Regions from separate parts of the Comamonas sp. C24C genome, predicted to be linked through region 1. Evidence: predicted binding sites of a transcription regulator. Region 1 holds the regulator's gene; each other region holds the start of a gene.
The links. The regulator sigma-54, encoded in region 1, starts transcription at its own class of promoters, with help from an activator protein. The targets are predictions, from matches to a motif close to TGGCANGNAANCTGCTTT.

Region 1 (7,778 bases):
AGATCAGCAAGCGCGCCGGCTCCTACGTTACGCTGCGCGATCTGATCGAGTGGACCAGCAAGGACGCGGTGCGCTTCTTCCTGCTCTCGCGCAAGCCCGACACCGAATACACCTTCGACGTGGATCTGGCCGTGGCCCAGAACAACGACAACCCCGTGTACTACGTGCAGTACGCCCATGCGCGTATCCAGTCCGTGCTGCGCGCCTGGCAGGAAGCCGGCGGCGCTGGCGTGCCCGCGCTCAAGGACGTGGACCTGTCCGCACTGGAAGGCCCGCAGGCCCAGGCCCTGATGCTGCTGCTGGCCAAGTACCCCGAGATGCTGACCGCTGCTGCCGAAGGCAACGCGCCGCACGACGTGACCTTCTACCTGCGCGATCTGGCCTCCAGCTATCACAGCTACTACGATGCCGAGCGCATTCTGGTGGACGACGAAAAGGTCAAGCTCGCACGTCTGGCCCTGGTCGCTGCCACGGCCCAGGTATTGCACAATGGTCTGGCGGTGCTGGGCGTGAGCGCGCCCGAGCGCATGTAATCCCGGTTTTCTGGCCATCGCTCCCCTGACGGTTGTGCAGCGGGGGCGATGGATCTGAGAACGGAACAATCGAAGCAGAAAGCGTTAAGCGACTGATATGAAGAACCAGCAACGCGGTGGAACCATCCTGGGGCTTATCTTTGGCATGGTCATCGGTCTGGCTGCGGCACTGGCCGTGGCCATCTATGTGACCAAGGTACCGGTGCCCTTCCTCAACAAGGGTGGCAACAACACTCAGCGCGATGCGGCTGAGGCCGAACGCAACAAGAACTGGGACCCCAACGCACCGTTGCAAAGCCGCCAGCCCGCACCGGCGCCGGTGACGCCGCCCGTCCCGCCCAGCGATGTGACGGTGACACCGCCCACGCCTGCCGTGCAGCCCACCGCAACCGGCGGAGTCACCACCCCGCCGGCACCCGCCACGCCGGACAAGACGGCCAAGCCCGGATCGGGCGATCCGCTGGGTGATCTGGTCAAGGAACGCTCCGCAGCGGCCGACAAGGCTGAAAAGGCGCGTGCAGACAAGGAAAAGGCGGCCCAGGCCGCATCGTCCTCGGACTCGGCATTCAACTACTTTGTGCAGGCAGGCGCTTTCCGCGGCCAGAGCGAAGCGGAAGCGCAGCGTGCCAAGCTGGCCATGCTGGGCTGGGAGTCGCGCATCAGCGAGCGTGAGCAAAACGGCATCACCGTTTTCCGTGTGCGCGTGGGGCCGTTCAGCAAGCGTGACGACGCCGAGCAGCTCAAGGGCAAGCTCGACGGCGCGGGCGTGGACTCGACCCTGGTGCGTGCGGCGCGATAATCGGCCCTGCGAGGCGTTGTGCAGCCTCTGTCTGTGGAGCCCTCGGGCAGCGGCCCGAGGCGTCCCGGACAGCGGGTGCGAGATTTAGGACTTTGCTGAACTTTTTGGGGCCGCTGGGCTCTGATACTGCAGACCTGATACAGGAGTTTGTTTAGATGAAACGTCGCGAATTCTCTCTGGCTGCCTCGGCAGCCGCCGCCGGTGCCCTGACTCTGGGCACATCCTCCAGCTGGGCCCAGGGTGCTGCGCCCCGGGAAGGCAAGGACTACATCAAGCTGGGCAAGCCCGCCAGCGTGAGCGCGCCGGCCGGCAAGGTCGAGGTGATCGAGTTCTTCTGGTACAGCTGCCCGCATTGCAATGCCTTCGAGCCCCAGTTCGAAGCCTGGGCCAAGACCCAGCCCGCCGATGTGGTGGTGCGCCAGGTGCCCGTGGCCTTCAATGCCTCTTTCGTGCCCCAGCAAAAGCTGTACTACGCACTGGAAGGCATGAACCTGCTGCCCCAGCTGAACGCCAAGGTGTTCCGTACCATTCACGTGGACCGCAACCCGCTCAAGAACGATGAGGCCATCTTTGACTGGATCGGCAAGCAGGGCGTGGATCTGGCCAAGTTCAAGGAGGTCTACAACTCCTTCACTGTGGCCAACCAGGTGCGCAAGGCCACCCAGCTGCAAAACGAGTACGACGTGGAAGGCGTGCCCGCCATGGGCGTGGCCGGCCGCTATTACACGGACGGCACCAAGGCCGGCAATATGGACAATGTGCTGCGCGTGGTCAATGCGCTGATCGCCTCCAGCCGCAAGGCCTGACGCAAGGTTTCGGACGCCAACGACGTTTGATGCCCAGCAAGCCCGCCGTAGCGCGGGCTTTTTTGTGGGTGGTTTTTTACGCAAGTTGCAAAAAGGGAATGACTACAATGGATGCAAGAAACGTGCCTTCCATGAAAAAAACACTCCTACCTCTTGCGCTGGCCTGCGCCCTGGCAGCAGCGACCGGCATTGTCCATGCCGAAAAGGCCGACAGCGCCAAGCCCATGAATATCGAGGCGGATGCGCTGCGTCACGACGAGCTGCAGCAGACCAGCGTCTTCACCGGCAATGTGGTGATGACCAAGGGTTCCATCGTTCTGCGCGGCGCCCAGCTTGATGTGCGTCAGGATGCCGAGGGCTATCAGTACGGGGTGATCAAGGCCGAGCCCGGCAAGCGTGCCTTCTTCCGTCAGAAGCGCGACACCGTGGCCGGCCAGCCCGAAGAGTTCATCGAAGGCGAAGGCGAAGTCATCGAATACGACGGCAAGGCCGATATCGTCAAGTTCATCCGCCGTGGCGAGATGCGCCGCTACCGTGGCGGCCAGCTCAGCGACCAGGTCACGGGCTCCATCATCGTCTACAACAACATCACCGACGTCTATACCGTCGATGGTCAGAAGACTAGCGGCGGCCTGCCTAGCTCCTCCGTGGGTCAGGGCGGTCGCGTGCGCGCCATCATGGCGCCCAAGGACGGTACGCCGGGCGCACAGCCCAAGCCCGCCACACCTGCCACCCAGCTGCGCCCGAGCATGACGCTGGGCGGCGAGAAAGCCGACGAGAAGAAATGAGCGATCCGACCTTCTCCAGCAGCCGCAGCGGCGAGTCCGACAGCCGCCTGGAGGCCAAGCATCTGGCCAAGTCCTATGGCAGCCGCAAAGTGGTCAAGGATGTGTCGCTGTCCGTGCAAAAAGGCGAGGTGGTCGGTCTGCTCGGCCCCAACGGTGCGGGCAAGACCACATCGTTCTACATGATCGTGGGCCTGGTGCGCAGCGACGGTGGCGAGATCTTCATCGACGGCCAGCCGGTGGGCGGCATGCCGATTCACCAGCGTTCGCGCTTGGGCCTGTCCTATCTGCCCCAGGAAGCCTCCATCTTCCGCAAGCTCAGCGTGGAAGACAATGTGCGCGCCGTGCTGGAGCTGCAAAAGGACGAGCAGGGCAAGGCTCTGACACGCGACGAGATCGAAAAGCGCCTCACCGGCCTGCTGCAGGAGCTGCGCGTCGAGCATCTGCGCCAGTCACCGGCGCTGGCGCTGTCCGGCGGCGAACGCCGGCGCGTGGAAATCGCGCGTGCCCTGGCCACGCAGCCGCGCTTCATCCTGCTTGACGAGCCGTTTGCCGGTATCGACCCGATTGCGGTGATCGAGATCCAGCGCATCATCGGCTTCCTCAAGGAGCGCGGCATCGGCGTGCTGATTACCGACCACAACGTGCGCGAGACGCTGGGCATCTGCGACCACGCTTTCATCATCAGCGACGGCCATGTGCTGGCCGAAGGCACGCCCGAGGAGATCGTGGAGAACGCCGATGTGCGCCGCGTCTATCTGGGCGAACATTTCAGGATGTGATGACCCCCACGCTCCCTCACTTTGTGTGGTCGCTGCCCCCGGAAGGGGCCCTGACCGGCTGCGCCGGGGTTTGCCTTGGGGCGGCCCGGCGGCAAACCCATAGCACTGCGCGCGTTTGCAATGATTGTCTGGGAGCCGCGCCTCGATGAAGCCAGGTCTCTCGCTACGCGTTTCGCAGCATTTATCGCTGACGCCGCAGCTGCAGCAATCGATTCAGCTGCTGCAGCTCTCCACTCTGGAGCTGGCGCAGGAAGTCGAGCAGATGCTGGTCGACAACCCTTTTCTGGAGCGTGCGGGCGATGAGGCCGAAACTGCGGGAGATGCTCCTGTAGATGTAGCTGCTAGCGCCAGTGAATACAGTGTTTCAGATAGTATTCATTCTGAAAAAGAGGCATCACAAGCGCAATTAGCTACTGAAACAGTAGCGGAAACGCCGAGCCCCGAAACCCCGGAAACGCTGAACTGGGAGGCCGACGGCATGGACGGCCAGGACGGGGAATGGGGCGGTGAATCCAGCAGCGAGTGGGATACGCCCTCGGCCAGCAGCTCCACACGTAACCGCGACGGCGATGACGAAACCGATGCCATCGATCTGGCGCGCGAGCACCAGAGCCTGACCGACTTTCTCCATCGTCAGGCACTGAGCCTGCATCTGGGCGCGGCAGACACGGCGGCGCTGCGCTTTCTCATCGAGTCGCTCAGCGACGACGGCTATCTCGAGGATTCCCTGCAGGAGCTGGCGCAGAGTCTGGCCGGCGACGACCTGGAAGAGCGCGAGGAGCTGGAGCAGCACTTTGCCATTGCGCTGAAGCTGCTGCAAAGCCTGGAGCCGGTGGGCGTAGGCGCGCGCGATCTGGCCGAGTGCCTGCAACTGCAGCTGCGCGATCTGATCCGCACGGCCGAGGACGAGGGTACGACCGAGGCGCATATGAGCCGGCTGCTGCTGGCGCAGGCCATCTGTGCCCAGCCCATGGACTTGCTGGCGCGGCGCGATCTGCGCAAGCTCACCAGCCTGTGCGGCGCGCGCGAGGAACAGCTGCGCGAGGCCATGGCCCTGATCGCCAGACTGGAGCCGCGTCCGGGGCGGCGCTTTGTGGACGTGGAGCGCCATATCGTGGTGCCCGATGTCATCGTGCGCCCGGTGCGCTCCGGCTCGGGCCGGGCGGACTTTTCCGTGCAACTCAATCCCGAGGTCATGCCGCGTCTGCGCGTGCACGACATCTATGCCGGAGTGCTGCGTCGCCACAAGAACAGTGACGGTCATGCGGCGCTGCAACAGCAGCTGCAGGAGGCGCGCTGGTTCATCAAGAACATCCAGCAGCGCTTCGACACCATCTTGCGTGTTTCCGAAGCCATCGTGGAGCGGCAGAAGAACTTCTTTGTGCATGGCGAGCTGGCCATGCGCCCGCTGGTGCTGCGCGATATCGCCGACACGCTGGGCCTGCACGAATCCACCATCAGCCGCGTGACCACGGCCAAGTACATGGCCACGCCCCAAGGTACTTTCGAACTCAAGTATTTCTTCGGTTCGGGCCTGGGCACGGAAACCGGCGGCAGTGCCTCCAGCACGGCCGTGCGTGCGCTGATCAAACAGTTTGTCGATGCCGAAGATGCCAGAAAGCCGCTGTCAGACGCCAAGCTGGCCGACATGCTCAAGGAGCAGGGCATTGAGTGTGCGCGCCGCACCGTCGCCAAATACCGCGAGCAGCTCAAGATACCCACGACCACGCTGCGCAAGGCGCTGTAGCGAATCGCCGCGCGGCTAGGAGCAAAAAAGGCAAGCGGCCTGGTGAAGACCGTTTGCCTCGGGCTGGATGTGCGTCGTCGCTCAGGGGGTGAGGGTTGCGGAGTACTTGCCGTTCTGGGCGTTCTTGCTCACCACGACATTGAACATGGCGTAGACCGGGTTGTCGCCGGTGGCTGCGCCCAGGGTGACCGACTTGGTGCCCAGCACGCCGTCATCCCAGGATGCGACCTGTACCGTGGCGGTTCTGCCGGCGGCTCTGGCGTAGTTGGCGATGGCGACTCGATAGGTACCTTCCTGCAGCCTTGCCGAATCGCAGGATGCATAGTAATGCTCGGGTCCGTAGGCGACGGTATTGTCTACATCGAGATAGCCGCTGGCGCCGCGCATGTTGCGGTAGTAGACGTGCGAGCCTGATGGCTCATAGGTGTGCAGGTCGACGTCACCGCTGCCGTCCCATGTCAGGGTGGTGGTGAAAAAGCCGGATGTCGCTTGCGCAGGCGGAGCCACGAGTGTCGACAGTGCGGTCGTGATGTGGCTCTTCACGCGGTTGGAGATCTCCAGGCCCGGGTTGATGTAAATCTCGATCAAGCCATGACCGAGCAGGTCTTTCTCGCCATTCATACCGGCGGGGCGCAGCAGATAGCCGGGAATGCTGTCCGTGATGCTGGCCACCGTGCCCACGGCTCTCAGGCCATTGATGACGAGATCCAGATCCGCCAGGGTGTGTTCCCCGTTGAGCGTGGGCGATGCCGGCGCAATATGCACCACCTTCACCGAGCCTGCAGCGGATTTCGGTGCCGCATAGGCATACGCAGCGTTCGCAAACAGATTGCCCTGAGAGTGGGCGACAAAGAGAATCTTCTTGCCTTCGAGAATCCAGTTGTCGATGCGCGATTGATGCTCCATATAGTTGGCAAGCGTCGGCGGATTGCCCAGCAAGGAGGTGAGCTGGCTGATGGCTGCCGACTTGTACCAGTCAACGAATCCCGTGAGCAATCCGGTCGCTGCCGACACAGTGTTGACGATGCTGCTCCACCATGAGCCGCCACCATTCAGGGCCTCGAAGAAGAGCTCGTACCGGCCTGCCAGCAAGCCTTCCTGCTCCTGCAGGCGCTGCTCGAAGGTTTCGACGAAATCCTCGAAGCCGTTCGAATAGTTGTACAGGGTTTCATACTTGATCTGATCGCCGCCGGGGGCGGTCTGGCCGTGAATGCGCTTGAGCTCCTGCAGGGCTCGATTGGCCTGCGATTCGGTGGTTTGGACACCGTTCAGAAAGGCAAAGGCGATCCCCGTTTCCCGGCACAGATTCGTATCGGGGTTGACGACTTGGGCGCCACCGGTGAGCGGGGTGCTCACGACAATGAATGACAGAAAAATGCATGTGCATTTTTTGAGAATCTTATTCACAGGTATCTCCCTCTGGCAAAGCGGAGGACGTTCCATCAAGTGCCTTGTTGTATTTCAGATATGCCAATAAACGGTCCTTGGTATTGGTCGTCATCGATTCCAGCTCTTGCGCGACCCGGGCCGGCTGCTTGGAGCCATCGGCACCATCAAATTGGGAATATATGCAGTTGATGCCTCGTGAAATCTCTTTGCTGATGGCCTTGACCGCATTGATGTCCTCGGTGTCGACGAGCAAGGCCTTTTGAAAGGCTCTTGCGGTTTGCATCGCGGCGGCGAGTCGGGCGCCGGTATATTCGGCGGCCAGCAGTGATTCGATATCGTCGCGTATACCGCTGGTATTGCTGTCGGGTCCGCTGATATCAGGGCCACGTTCCAACTTGGGAATTTCTCCGGACGACTCAAGTTCCGCTATTTTTTCAGCAGGAGTTTGAGTCACGCCAGGGCCTGGCGGAGTGCCGCCGCCACCTCCTCCTCCGTTGCTGTCACCATCGCCGCCCCCGCAGGCAACGATTGATCCCACGAGGGATGCAATCAATAGCATTTTTATGTTTTTCAGCACTGTCGCTCTCCTCGGTGGATGGTTAAAAACTTTCGTGATTGATAATGCATAAATATCACTCCCTACTGCTATTTGGTAAAAGACCTATTCCTGTGATTCTTAACAGGTGAAAAAATTCTATCGGCCTCTTTTAAGAAATATCCATTATTAAGGGTAAACCCTTTAATTGAAGTGAGAGAGGTTTACGATTAATCAATATCCATGCCGGGCTGACAATTGTTTTTTTGCTTTAAAGGCTCTTTGAGAGTGAGTAAATGTTTTTAATGCCATATTTTGTAAACCGTCACTATTTATTTTGATTCTGATTTGTTTTTGTAGTGACGGATATTGCATGGCAGATAACTGTCCAGGCATTGAAAT
Region 2 (7,778 bases), on a different contig from region 1:
AGACCGGCCATCAGCAGCGCTGCGAAACCGAGGTAGGGGTTCATCAGAGGATCGGGGAAGCGGGCTTCCACGCGACGTGCCTTGGGGTTGCTGACGTAAGGAATACGGATGGAAGCGGAACGGTTCTTGGCCGAGTAAGCCAGCTTCACGGGCGCTTCGAAGCCAGGGACCAGACGCTTGTAGCTGTTGGTGCCGGGGTTGGTGATGGCGTTCAGGGCACGAGCGTGCTTGATGATGCCGCCGATGTAGTACAGGGCGAAGTCGGACAGACCGGCATAGCCGTCGCCGGCGAACAGGTTCTTGCCATCCTTCCACACGGACTGGTGCACGTGCATGCCGGAGCCGTTATCGCCAGCATAGGGCTTGGGCATGAAGGTTGCCGTCTTGCCGTAGGTGTTGGCCACGTTCCAGATGATGTACTTCTGCAGCTGTGTCCAGTCGGCACGCTCGACCAGAGTCGAGAAGCGTGTGCCGATTTCGTTCTGACCGGCGCCGGCCACTTCGTGGTGGAACACTTCGACGGGAATGCCGACGGCTTCCAGCAGCAGCGACATCTCTGCGCGCATGTCCTGGGTGCTGTCAACGGGAGGCACGGGGAAGTAGCCACCCTTGACGCGAGGACGGTGACCGCGGTTGCCGCTCTCGAACTTGGTGCCGGTGTTCCAGGGAGCCTCGTATTCTTCGATTTCGAAGAAGGGGTTGTGAGGCTCGGTGCCCCAGCGCACGCCGTCGAAGATGAAGAATTCGGGTTCGGGACCGAAGTAGGCGGTATCGCCCAGACCGGAAGCCTTCAGATAGGCCTCAGCGCGCTTGGCGATGGAGCGGGGATCGCGGTCGTATGCCTTGCCGTCACCGGGTTCGATCACGTCGCACTGCAGAATCAGTGTGGTTTCTTCGAAGAAGGGATCGATGTTGGCAGTGTTTGGATCGGGAACCAGCTGCATGTCCGAGGCTTCGATACCTTTCCAGCCGGCAACGGAAGAACCGTCGAAAGCATGGCCCGAGGCGAACTTGTCCTCGTCGAAGTGCGACACGGGCACGGTCACGTGCTGTTCCTTGCCGCGGGTATCGGTAAAGCGCAGGTCCACGAACTTGACCTCGTTATCCTGCACCATCTGCATCACGTCTGCAACGGTCTTCGCCATTAGATCTCTCCTGCCAACTTTGGCTGATCAAATAAAGAATGAATAGTATCTAGCAGTTTGCGTGCCAACTCTGCTTCAGCACCTCATCCCAGCATCCGTGCACTGAAATCGGGCTCTTGCAACAAGCTCCTCGCTACAAGACATAAGCACTTAGCAGAGCCGCATCTGCAAATTGCACCAAACCGACGCGCATTGTCTCACTGCCGGCACGCATTTCTCAAATGCACCATCTTGGTGAAAATAAACGCACCAATACAGTGCATTTCTTAAATAGGGTTGTTTTTGGTGCACGAGGCACGATTCGCCCGGTGGCAAGCGCTCTCAGCGAGCAACCGAAGCGGCATCATCTGCACCAGGCGCGAACGGCACCTGGGGATCGGCAGCACTCGGCATGGTCTGCGCCCTCATCTGTTCCAGCGCCGCCAGACAGAAGTGAGCGAACCACAGCGCAGAGAAGGCAAACACCAGCGCATAGATCCAGATGGCAATGGGCACCAGAATCCAGAAAGCAGCCAGAAACAGCAGCCCGGAAATCCAGACCACACCGGGCGCTGCACCCAGATAGCCGCAGATCACCCCCATGAGAATGAGCGACATGCGGTGGCGGGCAAACAGGGCCCGGCGCTCATCCTTGCTGGCATGCTCGGACAGGGCATCAAACGCCATGACCCGGTAAGTGAGCCAACCCCAGATCAAGGGTGCGACCACCAGCATCAGCGGCGGAAACACCCATAGCGGCAGGGTGACGAAAAGGGCCAGCAGCGCGATCAGCGTGGAGCCGCCCGACCAGAGCAGGCTGGCGACGGTGGAGCCGCCATGCTTTTTCTCCAGCCCGGCAAAGCGCTTCTCGGCCACCAGCTGCGTCAGCACGGGCGCCATGAACAGGCCCACCAGCAGCAGAACCAGCACCACGAGAACCGGCGTGGCCCCCAGCACCACAAACATGGAGGCCACCACCTCCGAGGCATAGCCCACGCCACGCTCCTGCAGCCACAGCCACAGGGAGTGCAGCCAGCCCACCCCATCCAGCAGGCTTTGTACCTTGAGGACCGCATCGGCCCAGAAGAAGTAGCCCAGAAGCCAGGCCATCAAGGCCATGGCCAGCAGCGGCAAGAGTGACCAGACAATGACCCGCTTATGCAGGCAATACGCCAAGGCACGCCAAAAAGAGTCGAGTAGCAAGCTCATGCTGGCAAGCATACTCAAGGATTGGCTTATGCGCGACCCATCAGTCGTAGGACAGCCAGCCACTGTTGCGCCCAGAAGCCGCGGCCATAGTCTCGCAGCTGCCCTTTCGCATTGGCCTGCACCTGATCGCGAATGCCCGTGGGGTCGTAGCGCAGATCGAAGTTGGCCGTGCCGAACAACATGTCCCACCAGGGCAGGAGCACGCCGAAGTTGTTGCCGTGGACCTTTTTGTTGCGCACCGGCGCCATCGGCTCGTGGCCGATACCGATGGCGTGATGGCGGCGATGAAAGCGCGGGCTGATCCACAGGCGCTCGCCCAGCTGGCCAAACCAGATGCGCACATTGGCGTGCTGAAAGCTCTCGCTGAGCTGGGTCAGAGCCACGATGGCCACGAACTGCCCGGGAGCCACGCCGATCAGCTGCGCCACCAGCACGATGATGGCGTCATGGATCACGTCGTCGAGCAGGTGATTGCGGTTGTCGCTCCACACTGTCATCTGGCGCTGCGAGTGGTGCACGGCATGCAGCTTCCACCACCAGGTAAAGCCGTGCTGGCCGCGATGAATCCAGTACTCGACCAGATCGAAGACGACCAGATACATCAGCAGGCTGACCCAGGCGTTATCCGTCACGCCCGGCCAGATGTCGTCAAGGTGAAAGCCCGGCAAGCCCCAGACATGGAGCTGACCCATGAGCGAATCCCACAGCGGGTCAATCGTGAAGAACAGGGCCAGCCGGAAAAGTCCCAGCCGATGAATCAGCGTATAGAGGATGTCCACACGGATCGCCTGGCGGTCGACCACGGGCTCGGCCGGCCTCCAGCGCTGCAGCGGCACGATCACCGCGACCATGACGGCAATCTGCAGCAAGCCCACCAGCAGCCAGCCCGTGGCGGTATAGCCATCCTCCAGCAGATTCGCCATGCCGAAATGAAACAGAAAAGGCTGCACCACGCCTTCAAACAAGCGTTGCTGCGCCTCTCCAAACATCTGTACCAACCAATCCACGACTCACTCCTCTTGCAGCACTCAGCGCTGCTGCGCGATCCAGCCCTGATACGTAGGGTGCTCAGCCAGCGTACGGAAGCAAAAACCCTTGTCCAGCAAACCCAGAATCAAGGGCTCCAGCACCGCCGGAGCCCATGGATCCTGACGCGACCAGATCCCCAGGTGCGCCAGCAAGATATCGCCGCTACCTATGTTTTTGAGTGCCTGGGCCAGCAAGCGTTCATTCGGATATTTGTCGCTGGGTAGCTCGTCGCCCAGAAAGCCCGCCGGCGCCCAGCCCACATGCTGAAAGCCGCCCTGCCGGGCCGCAGCAATCAACGCCGGCGACGTCTTGCCGCCCGGCGCACGATAGAGCGGCAAGGTCTTGCGGCCCGTGATCTGGGCCAGCCGCTGGGCGGAGCGCGCAATCTCCTGCCGATACTCATCAGCAGACACCACATAGGTCTGACCAGCCCTGGGACCGGCCGAGGGCCTGACCCGGAAATGCGTGACCTGCCCGCTGGCCTTGTCGCGAATATCGGCCAGCCAGTACATATGGTCGAAGGTATGGGACGCGAGCTGGTGCCCCTCGTCGGCACGCGCCTTCCACCAGGGCGCCCAGAAGTCGCCCAGACTGCTGCCCCCCTCTTTCGTGGCCTCATTGGCCGCAAAAAAGGTGACGGGAACCTTGTGCTTCTGTAGCACCTGGGCGACCCACTGGGCTATGCCCATGTGCCCGGTGTCAAAAGTCAGGTAAACCGCCTTGGAGCATGTACCTGAAGCTATTTTTTTTGAAGCTTCGGCAGCGAAGGCAGGAACGGCAGACAGGCCACCGGCCAGCGAACCGAGCATGAAACAACGTCTTTGCATCCACCCTCCTTGAGGTGGTCAACACGAAAACCGGGCATCCCGGCCACTCCGGTGCGGCCGGGACAGGCGCTTCAGCGCGCAGCGTGGGACAACGTCCAGACCCCGTGGGGCGACTTGCCCACATTGACCTGATTGACCACCTTCTTCTCTACCGTGTCGATCACCGACAGCTTGCGTGCCCAGCGCGAGGCCACAAAGATGTAGCGACCGTCGGCCGAGACATCCATGCAGTCAGGGCCGCCCGGTGCCGGGTAGTTGGCCACGACCTGGCTGCTGACCATATCGATCTTGCTGATGGTATTGGCCACGCGGTTGCTCACGTACAGGTGGCGATCGTCGCCAGCAGCGCGGAAGGCGTGTGCACCGGCAGCCGTCTTGATCTGGCCCAGGCTGCGGGGCTCGGCGCCGGTGATGTCGAACACCTCGACGCCATCGCCGCCGGTCAGGCCGACAAACAGCTTCTTGCCGTCAGGGCTGCCGTAGACGTCGGCAGGCATGGGGCCGGTGGGCACGCGAGCCTTGATGGTCTGGGTGGCGATGTCGATGGCCACCAGGGCATCGCTGTCCTGCATGGTGGAGTACAGCGTCTTGCTCTGCGCGTCGATGAACAGATGGCTGGGCGTCTTGCCGGTGGAGACACGCTTGACCAGCGTCGGCGTCTGCGTGGCCGCGTCCCAGCGGTAAAAATCGATGTGGTTGAGGCGGTTGGCTGCCGTGACGAACCACTTCATGTCCGGCGAAAAGCGCAGATGGTACGGGTCCACGATGTCGCGGATCACGCGCTGCACGGCACCTGTGCGCGGATCCACCAGGGTCAGCGAATCGCCCAGCGCATTGGCCACCACCAGCGACCTCTCATCCGGCGTCAGGTACAGGTGATGAGGCTCCTTGCCCGTGGGAATGCGCGACTGCTCCTTCCAGCTGATCGGATCGATCACGCTGATGGACGCATCCAGGGAGTTCAGCACAAAGATGGGTGTGGGGCCTTGAACGGCACGCGCTGCCTGTGTCGGCTTGACGGCAACAGGCGACGCAGGCGCAGCGCTGCCAGCAAGCGGCGCTGCGGGCGCGGCTGTTGGAGCGACCGCCGAAGCGGCAGCAGCCGCCGGTGCGGCTGCCTTGGCAGACTTGAAACCGGGCAATGCCGAAGCCCCCAACCATGCCGCGGCACCCACGCCCACGACCAATGCCACAGCAGCGCCAGTGCGCCCAATAGAAAGACGTCCCACAACCACCACCTTCTCAGAATCCATGCAGTGTAGCTGCGCCAATGCAGCCGCTGCCAACACAAGCCTTCTGGTTTACAAAGCTTGTTGAAATGCCACGCGAACCATGCCCGACCGGCGCAGGCCGCATCATGACAACAATTCAAAAACAGGAGCAGTTAGCGCCTGTATTTCTTACGATACAGCTTTAAAAAAGCCGGAAATCGTTGGAATAAAGGCACATGCCGCTCATCTATTGATGAACATCACTGCTCTATAAAAAAAGGAGCCCCAAATGGGGCTCCTTTGCCAACATCGGTGCCGGGTCCTCAGACCTTCCACTTCTCCGCCAGCTTTTCAGGATTCAGCGTGTCATAGCCTTCGAAAGGCTGGTGAATCCAGGGGTTGGTGCCCAGGAAGTCCACCGAGTAGTCGGGCTCGAAGGTCGACACGCCCTTGGTCCAGATCACGGCGCTGCGCAGCTCCGTAATCGGTGCGTAGTTGGTCTTGAGCATGGCGATCACGGCCTTGAGCGTTGCGCCCGAGTCCGCCAGATCGTCCACCAGCAGCACGCGGCCGGAAATATCGCCCTTGGGCGTGGCGATGAAACGACCGATGTCCAGATGGCCCTGCACCGTGCCGGCTTCGGCGCGGTAGGAGCTGGTGGACATGATGGCCAGAGGCTTGTCGAAAATGCGGCTCAGGATGTCGCCGGGACGCAGACCACCGCGTGCCAGGCACAGGATGGTGTCGAATTCCCAGCCAGACTGGTGGATCTTGATGGCGAGCTTCTCGATGAGACCGTGGTACTCGTCGTAGCTCACATACAGGTGCTTACCGTCTTCTGTCAGCATGGGCACAGTTCCTTTGAAAGTTCAGTAAAACCCAGCCCGATCAGGCGGCGCTGTACGGGTTGTGCATCAGGATGGTGTGATCGCGGTCGGGGCTGGTGGACACCATGGCGATGGGCACACCGGTCACTTCGGCGATACGGTCCAGATAGCGGCGGGCATTCACGGGCAGCTTGTCGTACTCGGTCACACCCACGGTGGAGTCGGTCCAGCCGGGAATGGATTCGTAGATCGGCTTGCAGCGCTCGATATCGTCCGCACCCAGAGGCAGCAGGTCGATCGTCTCGCCGTCGAGCTCGTAGCCCACGCACAGTTGCAGCTCTTCGATGCCGTCGAGCACGTCCAGCTTGGTGATGCACAGGCCGGACAGGCCGTTGATCTGGGCCGAGCGCTTGAGCAGCGCAGCATCAAACCAACCGCAGCGACGCGAACGGCCGGTAGTCACGCCCTTTTCGGCGCCCACGGTGGACATGACCCAGCCAGGAGTGCCTTCCTTTTCCCATTCCAGCTCGGTAGGGAAAGGACCGCCGCCCACACGGGTGCAGTAGGCCTTGGTGATGCCCAGGATGTAGTGCAGCAGACCAGGGCCCACGCCGGCGCCTGCGGCGGCATTGCCGGCCACGCAGTTGGACGATGTGACATAGGGGTAGGTGCCGTGATCCACGTCCAGCAGCGTGCCTTGCGCGCCTTCGAACAGCAGGTTGCCGCCTTCGGCGTGCACCGCGTTGAGCTCGCGCGAGACATCGGCAATCATGGGCTTGAGCAGCTCGGCATGACGCATGGCTTCTTCGTACACGGCGTCGAACTGCACTTCGCCGTCCTTCATGTAGGGAGCCAGGCCAGCGCCGAAGTCGAAGTTCTTGGAACCCAGCACATTCACCAGAATGTGGTTGTGCAGGCTCAGCAGCTCGCGCAGCTTGGTGGCGAAGCGCTCGGGGTGCTTCAGATCCTGCACGCGCAGGGCGCGGCGGGCGATCTTGTCTTCGTAGGAAGGGCCGATACCCTTGCCGGTGGTGCCGATCTTCTGCACGCCACCCTTTTCGCGGGCCGCTTCACGGGCCACGTCCAGAGCCTGGTGGAAAGGCAGGATCAGCGGGCAGGCTTCGGACACGCGCAGGCGGTCACGCACTTGCACGCCGGCCTTCTCCAGGCCTTCGATTTCCTCAAACAGCTTGCCCACGGAGAGCACCACACCGTTGCCGATGTAGCACTTCACGCCGGGGCGCATGATGCCGCTGGGAATCAGGTGCAGAGCCGTCTTCACGCCGTTGATGACCAGTGTGTGACCCGCGTTGTGGCCGCCCTGGAAACGCACGACGCCGTTGGCGCTTTCGGTCAGCCAGTCGACCAGCTTGCCCTTGCCCTCATCACCCCACTGGGTGCCGACGACGACCACATTGCGACCTTTGGATGTATTCATATTCCAATCCGATAAATCGAAGAATTAGTCAAATGCCTTAAATGGCTTGCACGACCCATTGCCCGCCAACATTGGCAAGCTCACGGTCGCAGTGGAACTCGTCCACTTCGCTT
Region 3 (7,778 bases), on a different contig from region 1:
CGCCCCCAGCGATGAAGAGGCCCGGTTTCTGGCCAGCAGCACCTATCAGCGCGTGCTCGGCATTCTGACCGGCAACCGCACCCGCCTCATGCCCCCGATACCGGACTTCTGGGAGCAGCTGGATGGGCGCGCCCAGGCGGCGATTGCCGATTTTCTGGCCGTGGGCGTCATCGGCGGCCCGGATACCGTGCGCCAGGGACTGCAGAATCTGGCCGACGAGACCCAGGCCGATGAATTCATGATCGTCAGCGATGTCTATGACGCCGAGCTGCGCCTGCGCAGCCTGGAGATCACGGCTGGCGCCATGCACACCGCCGCCTGAGCGGACCTGGCAGCTCCCTCCTCTCACGCTGCACGGAAGGGGGGAGCGCACAGAGAACGACAAACAGGAGTCCCGGCATGAGAGCATGCCAAACTCCTGCGTCGTTCTCCTCTGAAATTTTCCCATGAGCCGTTCCGCCCGTCTGCTGCAATTGCTGGATACGCTGCGCCGCGCCCGTCAGCCGCAGACCGGGCCCGAGCTGGCCCAGGCGCTGGGCATCAGCCTGCGCACGCTGTACCGCGACATCGCCACCTTGCGCACCCAGGGCGCCGACATCCTGGGCGACCCCGGCATAGGCTTCGAGATGCGGCCCGGCTTTCTGCTGCCGCCGCTGATGTTCAACGCCGACGAGCTGGAGGCACTGCTGCTGGGCGCTCGCTGGGCCAGCCTGCAGGCCGATCCGCAACTGGCCCAGGCCGCCACCGCCGCCATGGACCGTATCCGTTCGGCATTGCCACTGGAGCTGCGCATTGCCGTCGACACCAGCGGCCTGCTGGTTCCCAATATGCAGAACGACCCGCCGCCCGAGCCCTGGCAGGCCGCGCTGCGCCGCGCCATCCGCGCCGAACACAAGGTCGTGCTGCACTACCGCGACCAGCATGGCGTGCCGAGCCAGCGCCGGGTCTGGCCATTTGCCATGGCCTACTTCGAGCGCAGCCGCGTGGTCTCGGCCTGGTGCGAGTTGCGCCAGGCCTTTCGTCACTTTCGCGCCGACCGCGTGGACGCGCTGGAGGATCTGGGCGAACGCTATCCGCAGCGACGCCAGGTGCTGATACAGCGCTGGCTGGATGAAACCGGCTACACGCTGGATTGAACGGCGCTGCTGACAGAAACTGTCAGCCCCCGCTCCTACATTGGCTGCATGGCGTTTTTGCCATGTCACAACAGCCCGCCAAGGAGAGCCGCAATGTCCACACCTCAACAGCCCAAGCTGCGCTTTTTCAGCAACCCCAGATCACGCGCCCGCATGGTGCGCTGGATGCTGGAGGAATGCGGTGCCGACTATGAAACCGTTGAGCTGGAATTCGGGCCCGAGATGAAGTCGCCCGAGTACCTGTCCATCAATCCCATGGGCAAGGTCCCGGCGCTGCAGCATGGCGATGCCGTGGTCACCGAGACCGGGGCCATCCTCGCCTATCTGGCCGAGCTTTTCCCCGAGAAAAGACTGGCCCCGGCGATGGGCAGCCCGGAGCGTGCCAGCTACTTTCGCTGGCTGTTCTTTGTCGCCGGGCCGGTGGAGGCCGTCACAACCGCCCGCAACGAAGGCTGGCTGCAATCGCAAACTCATCAGCAGGCCATAAGCGCGGGCTTTGGCCGCTTTGACGATGTACTGAACACCTTGCTGCATGCGGTGGCCGGCAAACGCTATGTCTGCGGCGACCACTTCACGGCCGCCGATCTGTATCTGGCCAGCTACATTGGTTGGAGCATGATGGACGGCAGCTTGCCCAGGCGGCCCGAATTCGAGGCCTATGCCACGCCGCTGCTGCAGCGTGCAGCCTCGGTGCGCGCCGACGAGATCGACGGCGATATGCAAGCCGCCGCCATGGCGCCAGTCGTCTAAGGGTTTTGGCCTGCAGCGACCGCCAGTCAAGCGCAGGGCCATCAAGATCTACAGCAAACCGCTGCAGACCACTCAGCGAGCCAAGTAACCGCCGTCGACCGGGTAATAAGCGCCCGTCACAAACGACGCGCGGTCGCTGGCCAGCCAGGCCACCAGCTCGGCAATCTCCTCGGGCTGGCCCAGTCGCCCCATGGGATGGGCCGCCACCAGCGCCGCATGCGTGGCAGGGTCCTGCTCCAGACCGCTGATCATGGGGGTCTGGATAAAGCCCGGCCCCACGGCATTGACGCGCACGCCCTGGGCTGAATATTCGAGCGCGGCGGCCTTGGTCAGACCCAGCACGCCATGCTTGGCGGCCGTATAGGCCGCAGAGTTGGCAAAGCCCACGGCACCGAGGATGGACGCCATATTGATGATGGAGCCGCCGCCGCCCTGCAGCATGGCAGCGATCTGGTATTTGCAGGCATAGAAGACGCCCGAGAGATTGACGCGCAGCACCTGCTCCCAGGCATCCAGCGGATAGTCAGCGGTGGGCGCGCTGACGCCGCCGATGCCGGCGTTGTTGCAGGCTGCGTCCAGACGGCCGAAGTGGCGCATGGTCAAGGCCACCAGCGCTTCATGATCCGCCGGGCTGCCAGCGTCGGCGCGCAGATACAGTGCCTCGGCACCCAGCTCGCGCACCAGGGCGGCTGTCTCCTGACCCTGCTCCTCGTTGAGGTCGGCCAGCACCACGCGCGCGCCCTCCCTGGCCCATGTCAGCGCCACACAACGGCCTATGCCGGATGCAGCCCCCGTCACCAATGCAACCTTGTCCTTGAGCATCGAAACCTCCCGTTCTTGAATCGGCAGACCATTGTGCCGAGCTCGACCGCGGCAGTCATGACCTGCATCAAGCCGGGTCCGCTCTCTCAAATGCCGAAGGGCTGACATCATTAGTCGCTACCATCTGCACTAAACCGTCACTGTCAGATCGATTCGCGCATGCCTGCCTTTACCTTTGAAGCCCTGGATGCCCAGGGCCAGACCCGCAAGGGCACCCTGGAAGCCGACAACGCCCGTGCCGCGCGCAGCCAGCTGCGCAGCCAGGCCCTGGTGCCGCTGCAGGTCGAGCCCGTCGCCGCAGGCCAGGGCCGGGGCCGGACAGGCGCATCCGGATGGCTCACGCGCCCGGTCTTCAACTCCACCAGCCTGGCGGTCTGGACCCGCCAGCTCTCGGGGCTGGTCAGCTCCGGCCTGCCCATAGAACGCGCACTGGCCGCGCTGGCCGAGGAAGCCGAGGATGAACGCCAGCATCAGCTGGTCGCGGCGCTGAGGGCCGAGGTCAACGCCGGCTCCAGCTTTGCCAAGGCGCTGGAGCAGCATCCACGCGAGTTTTCCGACATCTTCTGCGCCGTGATCGGCGCCGGGGAATCCAGCGGCAGCCTGGGCCCGGTGCTGGAGAATCTGGCCGACGACCTGGAAGCGCGTCAGGCGCTGCAGTCCAAGCTCATCGGCGCCTCGCTGTATCCGGCCATCGTGACGCTGGTGGCCATCGTCATCGTGATCTTCCTCGTCAGCTATGTGGTGCCGCAGGTGGCAGGCGTGTTTGCCGGCACCAAGCGCGCCCTGCCGTTTCTCACCGTGGTCATGCTCGGCATCAGCGACTTTGTGCGCAGCTATGGCTGGTTCATGCTGGCCGTGCTGCTGCTGGCTGCCGTGGGTTTTCGGCTGGCGCTCAAGAACGAGGCATTTCGCGAGCGCTTCGATGCCCAGTGGCTGCATCTGCCGCTGATAGGCCGGCTCTCGCGCAGCTATAACGCGGCGCGCTTTGCCGGCACCCTGGCCATGCTGGCCGGAGCGGGCGTGCCCATTCTCAAGGCCTTGCAGGCCGCCGCCGAGACGCTCAACAACCGCGCCCTGCGCGCCGATGCCATGGATGCGCTGGTGCTGGTGCGCGAAGGCGCGCCACTGGCCTCTGCCCTGGCACAGAAGAAGCGCTTTCCGGGTCTGGTCGCCATGTTCGCCCGACTGGGCGAGCAGACGGGCCAGCTGCCGCTGATGCTGCAGCGCGCCGCCACCCAACTGTCCACCGAGGTCCAGCGCCGTGCCATGCACCTGGCCACGATTCTCGAGCCCCTGCTCATCGTCGTCATGGGGCTGGTGGTCATGCTCATCGTGCTGGCCGTGCTCATGCCCATCATCCAGCTCAACCAGTTCGTCAAATAGGCCTGACAGGCCTGTGCCGGTGCGGAAGCACCCACTCCAGCTTGGCGCAATTCTTGCTTTCTTTTAGTGCATTGCGGGGTTTTTCCGCAATTTCGCACCAATAAATAGCAAATTTCAGCTGGAGTGTTTTCATGCAAGCACTAAAACAGGGCGCGGATGCCCTGTTCATTTTGATGGGCGCCGTCATGGTTCTGGCCATGCACGCCGGTTTCGCCTTTCTGGAGCTGGGCACCGTGCGCCGCAAGAACCAGGTCAATGCCCTGGTCAAGATCCTGGTCGACTTCTCGGTCTCCACCGTGGTCTATTTCGCGGTCGGCTATGGCGTGGCCTACGGCACGCACTTTTTCGTGGGCGCCGAGCAGTTGGCGGCGCTCAACGGCTACGGCCTGGTCAAGTTCTTCTTTCTGCTGACCTTCGCGGCTGCCATTCCCGCCATCATCTCGGGCGGCATTGCCGAGCGCGCCAAGTTCTGGCCCCAGCTGATCGCCACGGCCATGATCGTGGGCCTGATCTACCCCTTCTTCGAGGGCATTGCCTGGAACCAGCATTTCGGCGTGCAAGCCTGGATCAAGGCGCTGACCGGCTCCGAGTTCCATGACTTTGCCGGCAGCGTGGTCGTTCACGCCGTGGGGGGCTGGATCGCCCTGGGAGCCGTGCTGCTGCTGGGCCCGCGCCGCAATCGCTACCGCCAGGGCGGAGCGATTGCGGCCACACCGCCCTCCAGCATTCCCTTTCTGGCGCTGGGCGCCTGGATTCTGATCGTGGGCTGGTTCGGCTTCAATGTGATGAGTGCCCAGAGTCTGGACAAGATCTCGGGTCTGGTCGCCGTGAACTCGCTGATGGCCATGGTGGGTGGCACGCTGGCCGCCCTGGCGGTGGGCAAGAACGACCCGGGTTTTGTGCACAACGGCCCGCTGGCCGGTCTGGTCGCCGTCTGCGCCGGCTCGGATCTGATGCACCCTCTGGGGGCACTGGTCGTGGGGGCTGCCGCCGGAGCCATCTTTGTCTTCATGTTCACGCTGACGCAGAACAAATGGAAGATCGACGACGTGCTGGGCGTGTGGCCGCTGCACGGTCTGTGCGGCGCCTGGGGCGGCATTGCAGCCGGCATCTTCGGCACGCAGGCCCTGGGCGGGCTTGGCGGCGTGCATCCGCTGGCCCAGCTCATAGGCACGCTGATGGGCGTGGCCTGGGCTGCGCTGGGCGGCCTGCTGGTCTACGGCCTGCTCAAGAAGACCATGGGCCTGCGCCTGAGTCAGGAACAGGAATTCGACGGCGCCGACTTGTCCATCCACCACATCAGTGCCACGCCAGAGCGCGAAGCCAACTGGTGAGGGCGCGGCGGCCTGCGTATCATCGGAGCTTGTCTGCACATCCGCTCAAAGCCGTACCGCCATGGCCATGACCCTGAACGACAAGCTCGTCGTCGCCATCTCCTCGCGAGCCCTGTTCGATTTCGAGGAGGAAAACCGCCTCTTCGAGGACAGCGACCCGGCGAGCTATCTGCGCCTGCAGCGCGAGCGGCTCAACGTGCCTGCCGCACCGGGCGTTGCCTTCTCGCTGGTCAAGAAGCTGCTGGCCTTCAACACCGAAGGACAGCAGCATGTGGAGGTGGTGCTGCTCTCGCGCAACGACCCCGTCAGCGGCATGCGCGTCTTCCGCTCGGCCAAGGCCCACGGCCTGCACTCCATACAGCGCGGCGTGTTCACCCAGGGGCGTGACCCTTTCGGTTATCTGCGCCCTCTGGGAGCCCAGCTGTTTCTGTCGGCGAATGCCGATGACGTGACCCAGGCACTGCAGCTGGGCTACCCGGCCGCCCATGTGTTCACCGACTCCATGCGCGCCAGCAGCAGCCATCCGCGCGAAGTGCGCATCGCTTTCGACGGCGATGCCGTGCTGTTCAGTGACGAGGCCGAGCGCATCTTCCAGGCCCAGGGCCTGGAGGCATTCCAGCAGCATGAACTGGAAAAAGCCGCCCAGCCGCTGCCCGAAGGCCCGTTCAAGCCGCTGCTGGCCGCCCTGCACCGGCTGCAGCAGGCCGATGTGGCCGGCATGCGCGTGCGCACTGCGCTGGTCACGGCGCGCAGCGCCCCGGCCCATGAGCGCGCGCTCAATACGCTGATGGACTGGAAGATCGATGTCGATGAAGCCATGTTTCTCGGCGGACTGGCCAAGGGCGGGTTTCTGCGCGAGTTCGAGCCCGACTTCTTCTTCGACGACCAGACCGGCCATGTGCGCAATGCGGCCGGACATGTTCCCTCGGGCCATGTGCGCAGCGGCATTGCCCATGACAAGGCGGAGCTGCCTACGTAAAGCTTGGCAAAGTCCGGCAAGCGAATGCAAAACTTTGAAAGTGCGGCGGGCCGGAGGTTGAGAATGCCGTCATGGCCCTCATCTGTACTGCTTGTCAAAAGCCAAGAACCACCCCATCGTCGCCCGCAGCAGCTCGGTCATGAAGACCGCCATGGGCGTGCTGCTGACCAGCGCCGTGCTGCTGCTGCCCACGGTGCGCGCCGAGGAAACCGCCGGCGACAAGATCGGGGAAAGACAGGGAACCCAGCTCTCCAAGGGCGAGATCAAGGCCCAGCAGCAATTCAAGATGCTGGACTTCAATCAGGATGGCAAGCTCAGCCGCAAGGAAGTGGCCATCATCCCCAAGCTGGCCGCCGCCTTTGACGAAACCGACACCAACAAGGACGGCTTCGTCACTTATGAGGAAGTGCGCGCCTTTGCCGTCAAATACCGTGCAGCGCGTGAAAAGGCCAAGGCCGCCGAAGCCGTGGCTGCTGCGCCGGCCAAGGACGACGCTCACAAATCAGAAGCTGATAGCGCAGGCTCTGAAAGCAAATAAGACATAAAAAGAGCTGAAGCGCTTTAATATCAAGCGCAATCAGCTCTCAAAATAAAAGCAAACGCCTTACTTGGCGTTGCCGCTACGCTTGACCCGGGGCTCAGAATAAGTCAGCGGCTCATTGCGCGCCTGCTGCTTGCTCTGCAGCAGATCCTCCGACTTGCTGGTTTCCTGCGCCTGTTCCACCGCCTGGGCGCTGGCGCGCCACATGGACTGGATGAACTCGATCAGCTGCTTGGAGATAGGCTCCTTGGGCGGCTCCTCCACCTCTTCCTTTTGCTTGATCTCCTCGGCCAGGGTCCAGTCACGGTTCTCGGTGTCGGGAGCCGATGGCTTCTCTGGTTCGCGCACCGTGCGGCCCTCGCCGATCTTGTCCACAGACTCTGGAGCATTCACGGCGTTTACGGGGCGCACCGGCGCGGCGCCCGAAGCCCCTGTGGAGTACAAATCCGCACCCTGGGTACGCCAGGGCGTCTGTGTCCGGTCTAGAGGTGGAATTTGCATGGCTTGGCCCTCGGCAGTAAAAAGGTGCAGGCGGAAAAACAGCTATCTCGCCCTGTTATCGGCCACGCTTGAGAAAACTGTAGGATTATTTTCAATCCTAATTTGATAGCTATTAGTCTATGTATATCAAGCGCCGCTGCGCAATTTGATACAAAAAAGGGCCTCGCGATGAGGCGAGGCCCTTGAAATAGTCGCGCTGCACAGCTTACAGAAAACGCTCCAGCAGCTTGCGCGAATGCCTGTCCAGCCGAGTGCTGTCGGGAATCCGATATTGCACGCCATCCTGGCCCGTGATCTGCAGCTTGGTGCGACCGGCCAGCTTGCGGATGTCT

Region 2: a site for sigma-54 is predicted at 1,195-1,212, ahead of glnA (type I glutamate--ammonia ligase). Genes of this name have one in related genera too.
Region 3: a site for sigma-54 is predicted at 4,134-4,151, ahead of ACLBXN_RS00800 (ammonium transporter). Genes of this name have one in related genera too.

What each region holds. Positions count from the first base shown of each region.
Region 1 is NZ_JBKFBC010000005.1:17,931-25,708, forward strand. It holds gene argS (arginine--tRNA ligase) at 1-533, shown strand, start outside; gene ACLBXN_RS10660 (SPOR domain-containing protein) at 631-1,332, shown strand; gene ACLBXN_RS10665 (thiol:disulfide interchange protein DsbA/DsbL) at 1,488-2,138, shown strand; gene lptA (lipopolysaccharide transport periplasmic protein LptA) at 2,270-2,926, shown strand; gene lptB (LPS export ABC transporter ATP-binding protein) at 2,923-3,705, shown strand; gene ACLBXN_RS10680 (RNA polymerase factor sigma-54) at 3,851-5,452, shown strand; gene ACLBXN_RS10685 (YfaP family protein) at 5,534-6,808, opposite strand; gene ACLBXN_RS10690 (hypothetical protein) at 6,852-7,418, opposite strand.
Region 2 is NZ_JBKFBC010000003.1:328,717-336,494, reverse strand. It holds gene glnA (type I glutamate--ammonia ligase) at 1-1,145, opposite strand, end outside; gene ACLBXN_RS08420 (EI24 domain-containing protein) at 1,467-2,345, opposite strand; gene ACLBXN_RS08415 (sterol desaturase family protein) at 2,360-3,340, opposite strand; gene ACLBXN_RS08410 (polysaccharide deacetylase family protein) at 3,362-4,189, opposite strand; gene ACLBXN_RS08405 (YncE family protein) at 4,261-5,442, opposite strand; gene ACLBXN_RS08400 (phosphoribosyltransferase) at 5,724-6,248, opposite strand; gene ACLBXN_RS08395 (adenylosuccinate synthase) at 6,289-7,665, opposite strand; gene ACLBXN_RS08390 (ATP phosphoribosyltransferase regulatory subunit) at 7,703-7,778, opposite strand, start outside.
Region 3 is NZ_JBKFBC010000001.1:192,643-200,420, reverse strand. It holds gene ACLBXN_RS00825 (LLM class flavin-dependent oxidoreductase) at 1-322, shown strand, start outside; gene ACLBXN_RS00820 (helix-turn-helix transcriptional regulator) at 447-1,136, shown strand; gene ACLBXN_RS00815 (glutathione S-transferase family protein) at 1,230-1,886, shown strand; gene ACLBXN_RS00810 (SDR family NAD(P)-dependent oxidoreductase) at 1,959-2,708, opposite strand; gene gspF (type II secretion system inner membrane protein GspF) at 2,868-4,091, shown strand; gene ACLBXN_RS00800 (ammonium transporter) at 4,223-5,425, shown strand; gene ACLBXN_RS00795 (5'-nucleotidase) at 5,487-6,404, shown strand; partial or broken gene ACLBXN_RS00790 (EF-hand domain-containing protein) at 6,476-6,942, shown strand; gene ACLBXN_RS00785 (hypothetical protein) at 7,009-7,446, opposite strand; gene ACLBXN_RS00780 (cyanophycin metabolism-associated DUF1854 family protein) at 7,652-7,778, opposite strand, start outside.